DNA from 2 places in the Priestia sp. YIM B13489 genome. Region 1 is predicted to be linked to the other one. Evidence: riboswitches for the same ligand, from Rfam matches in the RefSeq annotation. Region 1 holds a riboswitch; the other holds the start of a gene.
What was found. Region 1 has a riboswitch for cyclic di-AMP ahead of ACFX4W_RS14380 (glutamate/proton symporter GltT). Riboswitches for the same ligand answer to the same signal wherever they lie in the genome.

Region 1 (2,208 bases):
ATTGCTGCTAGTGTGTTTCCTACTAAGTTAACAACCGTACGTGCCATATCCATGATTCTGTCTACTCCAGCAATGAAGGCTAATCCTTCTGCCGGAACCCCGATTGTTCCAAGAGTAGCCAGTAATACAACAAATGATGTTCCTGGCACGGCAGCCATTCCTTTAGATGTAACCATCAATACCAGAATGAGCGTCAGCTGTTGAACGATCGTTAAATCAATACCGTACACCTGCGCTAAGAATAACGCTGCAATCGCTTGATAAAGAACGGAACCATCTAGGTTAAATGTATAACCAATTGGTACAACGAACGATACGATAGCTTTTGGACAGCCCATCTTTTCAAGTTTTTCCATAATTCGCGGAAGAACTGTCTCAGAACTAGATGTACTGTATGCTAACAACAGTTCATCTTTCATATAGCGGAATAAGTGGAAAATGTTAATTCCTGCCCATTTCGCGATTCCTCCTAATACAACAAGTAGGAAGAAAATTAACGCTAAGTAAACTAAGATAACAAGCTTTCCTAATGAAAGGAGTGACTCTAAGCCGAATTTTGAAACTGTTACACCAATTAAAGCAAATACACCAATTGGCGCCACTTTCATTACAAGGTTTACCACGTGAAACATTGCGTGAGAAACGCCGTCGAAGAATTGTACAACTGGCTTTCCTCTTTCCCCAATTGCCGCTACTCCTAGTGCAAATAACACTGTAAAGAAGATAATTGCTAGCATATCTCCTTCAACAATTGACTGGAAAAAGTTTGTTGGAACAATGTGTAAGAAAGTTTCAGCCACTGACTTTCCTTCTTGCTGTTTGGATGTTTCAACATATTGTGAAATATCACTCTTCTGTGCTGAATGAATGTCTACACCTTGCCCAGGATGAAAAATATTAGCAACCAATACACCGATTATAATTGCAAAAGTCGTAATAATTTCAAAATAGAGAATGGTTTTAACGCCGAGCTTTCCAACCTGTTTGCCGCTCCCTGCTCCTGCAACTCCAACGACTAAGCTTGAGATAACAATTGGAATAACAATCATCTTAATTAACCTTAAAAATAGGTCTCCTAGCGGCTGTAGGTATGTTACTACACGCGGATCGTTAAACCAAATTACCCCTACAAGAACACCGAGGATTAATCCGGTAAAAATCTGCGTAGCCAAACCAAAACGAATTTTTTTCATAGATGTACCTCCCCAAAGATGTATGACATTTGTATATACTTTTCTGAAAAAACAAAAAAAGACTATTCTTAAGAAAGAACAGCCTTTTACTTACGCTATTTTGGGCTCTTTCTCTCAATAAAGCAAACGGGGTTAACTGTCGGATTCGGAATTGAGAGTTTCCTACCTTTTGTAAGGATTCACCCCAAGGCAGCTTTACTGCCGATAATGATTCCCCCGCTCTATACGATTAAGCTTATTATTCAGTTTTTATAAAATTAAAACGATCTATACGTTGTCATACGTTTTTTACAGTCAATAAAACTAAACAGAAGTCTTACTTTTACTTAACTTTATACTGCACAAATATTAATTTACTATTTTTCGACACGTTTTGTCAATACCCATGTTTATAAAACGCTTTCAAAAGGCGATAATATATATTTATACAAAAAAGCTATTGCAATGTTGCAATAGCTTTTTCTTGCTCTTTGAGTCTCTATTAGAAGTTTAAGGGACTAAAGAACACGCATGTTTATTTTATAAAAATACAAAATATAGAATAGCTGCTAACACAATTCGATATAGTGCAAATGGTACTAATTTGATACGATTAATTAATTTCAGGAAAAAGCGAATAGACACCAGCGCAAAAATAAAGGCGCTGATAAAACCAGCAATAAAAAACGGTAGTGCATCTGATGTGAAATACTGCCAGTTTTTAACCAATGAAAGTCCACTTGCTCCTGCCATGATTGGCACTGCCATAATAAATGTAAAATCTGCCGCTGCCTTATGGCTCATTCCAAGAAGAACCCCTCCTGAAATCGTTGAGCCTGAACGAGAAAAACCTGGCCAAAGAGCAATACATTGAAACAGTCCTATACCCAGTGCTTGTCCATAAGACATTTGGTCCACCGTCTCTACACGCGGACGTTTAGGTCCAAACAAATCTGCTAGAATCATTAATACAGCTCCGACTACTAAGCCAATTAGCACCGTATTTAAAGAAAACAAATGTTCATCAATATAATCA
Region 2 (2,208 bases), 2.2 Mb from region 1:
AAAGAGGCCGTCACGGCCTCTTTTTTTTATGTGTCAAATAACGAGAGCGACTAAGTAAAAAGTAAAGAACTTGTACCGCTCCAACTCCGATAGTTTTATATGATAATTACCCGCTCTTTTTTTAAAAGTATGACAGAATCCATCCTTCTATCGTGAACAGAATTAAATACAATAAGGCGAATTGATAATGTCCATTTCTTTGCATCAATAAATTCAGTGAAATTTTAGGGAGGGTATATCAAGCAATACAAGGATAAAATCAACAGTTGAAAAGAGTTATTTTTTGATGAGTAAAATATTTATGAAAGCAATAAAGTACACGGATATTAGAATAATTATGCAAATTTATGAATGGGAGTTAATGAGAAGAAAGTTCACTTTGCAAACTATTTTTTGAATTAATTTTTTATCCATTAGATTGTAAGTCTTGTTAAATAAGTATTTGTGGTTTATTGAAATATAATGTAAAAATTTTAAAATATAACAATTATCAACTTTTTATGATAAAATCATGCATTATTTTTGAATAAAAACTTGACAGAAACATATAAAATGAATTTTAATTAAAGTAACAATTATTATCATGCAAAAATATTAAAGAAAATTATTTGCTTAATCTCTTTTGTTTTATAAGAGAACGGGGGACCCATATTTGTGCGTAATGTACTTGGGGTGAATCTTGAATGAATCAAGTAGGGTAACTCACGTACCCGAATCCGACAGCTAACTCCGTAAGCATTCAGTGAGGGAATAACAGGTCTATGACACCATGATATTCTCATGGTTTTTTGTATAGCTAAAAATATTCCTAAACTATTAATCTGAAAATTTTTAATATATTGTATATTTTGAGTGTTATCGTTCTCAATGCATGGTAAAATAAGTATAGTAGTTAGAATCATTCTAATATAATTTATTTACGGGAGGTAAATCTATGAAGCTATCGACAAAGATCATTATCGCGCTAATTGCTGGTGCTATTGTAGGAGTGTTAATTAACGCTTTTGCTCCAAGTGCTTTTGCTCCGCTGGACAAGTACTTGTTTACACCGCTTGGCCAAATTTTCTTAAGCTTAATTAAAATGCTTGTTGTACCAATTGTGTTTTTCTCTATCACGTTAGGTGTAGCAGGGTTAGGAGATCCTAAAAAACTAGGAAGAATCGGGGCCAAAACAGTTTCGTACTTCCTAGTGACAACAACCGTTGCTATTGTAATTGGTTTATTATTAGCATTTGTTATTAAACCAGGAACATTTGGATCTTTTGATACAAAAAACGCTTCTTTTGAAGCCGAAAAAGCACCGCCGGTTGGAGAAACATTCTTAAATATGATTCCAGTCAATCCAATTCAAGCGATGGCTGAAGGGAATATGCTTCAACTTATCGTTTTCTCTATCTTTATCGGTTTTGGTATAACGATGCTTGGAAGTAAAACAAAAGGGCTTTACAATTTACTTGAGCAAGGCAATGAATTGATGATGTACCTTGTGAATCTAGTGATGAAGTTTGCTCCTTACGGAACATTTGGGCTTCTTGCAACAGCGGTCGGAAGTCAAGGCTGGCAGGCAATTAAAGCGATGGGGCTGTACATGATTGTAGTCGTGCTCGCACTGTTTATCCATTCGATCGTAACATATGGGGGATCAGTCGCTCTTATGGCCAGACGTAACCCAATTGAATTCTTTAAAGGTTTTGCTCCTGCGATGACAGTTGGATTCAGTACATCAAGCAGTAATGCAACGCTTCCGATTTCAATGAATGTGGCTCAAAAAAATCTTCGTGTCCCGGAGTCCATCAGCAGTTTTGTTCAGCCGTTAGGTGCTACCATTAACATGGATGGAACGGCAATTATGCAAGGTGTAGCGACTATTTTTATTGCACAAGTATACGGCGTTGACCTGTCGCTGGGTGCTCTTGTGACGGTTGTATTGACAGCGGTGCTTGCTAGTATTGGTACAGCAGGTGTGCCTGGAGTTGGTCTCATTATGCTAGCAATGGTATTGAGTTCGGTTGGTCTGCCTGTAGCAGGTATCGGATTGATTATTGGAATTGATCGCTTGCTTGACATGCTTCGTACATCTGTAAATATTACGGGAGACGCTGCGTGTGCCGTTATTGTGGCTGAGTCAGAAGCAAAGCGTATCGATAAATCTGTAACGCAATCAGCTTAATAAGCGTAAAAGCTCTAGCTATATGCTAGGGCTTTTTT

Region 2: another riboswitch for cyclic di-AMP. It lies ahead of ACFX4W_RS25895 (dicarboxylate/amino acid:cation symporter); the one in region 1 lies ahead of ACFX4W_RS14380 (glutamate/proton symporter GltT).

What each region holds. Positions count from the first base shown of each region.
Region 1 is NZ_JBHZOQ010000053.1:1,663,030-1,665,237, forward strand. It holds gene ACFX4W_RS14380 (glutamate/proton symporter GltT) at 1-1,193, opposite strand, end outside; cyclic di-AMP (ydaO/yuaA leader) riboswitch at 1,300-1,439, opposite strand; gene ACFX4W_RS14385 (undecaprenyl-diphosphate phosphatase) at 1,713-2,208, opposite strand, start outside.
Region 2 is NZ_JBHZOQ010000053.1:3,881,880-3,884,087, reverse strand. It holds cyclic di-AMP (ydaO/yuaA leader) riboswitch at 600-754, shown strand; gene ACFX4W_RS25895 (dicarboxylate/amino acid:cation symporter) at 935-2,170, shown strand.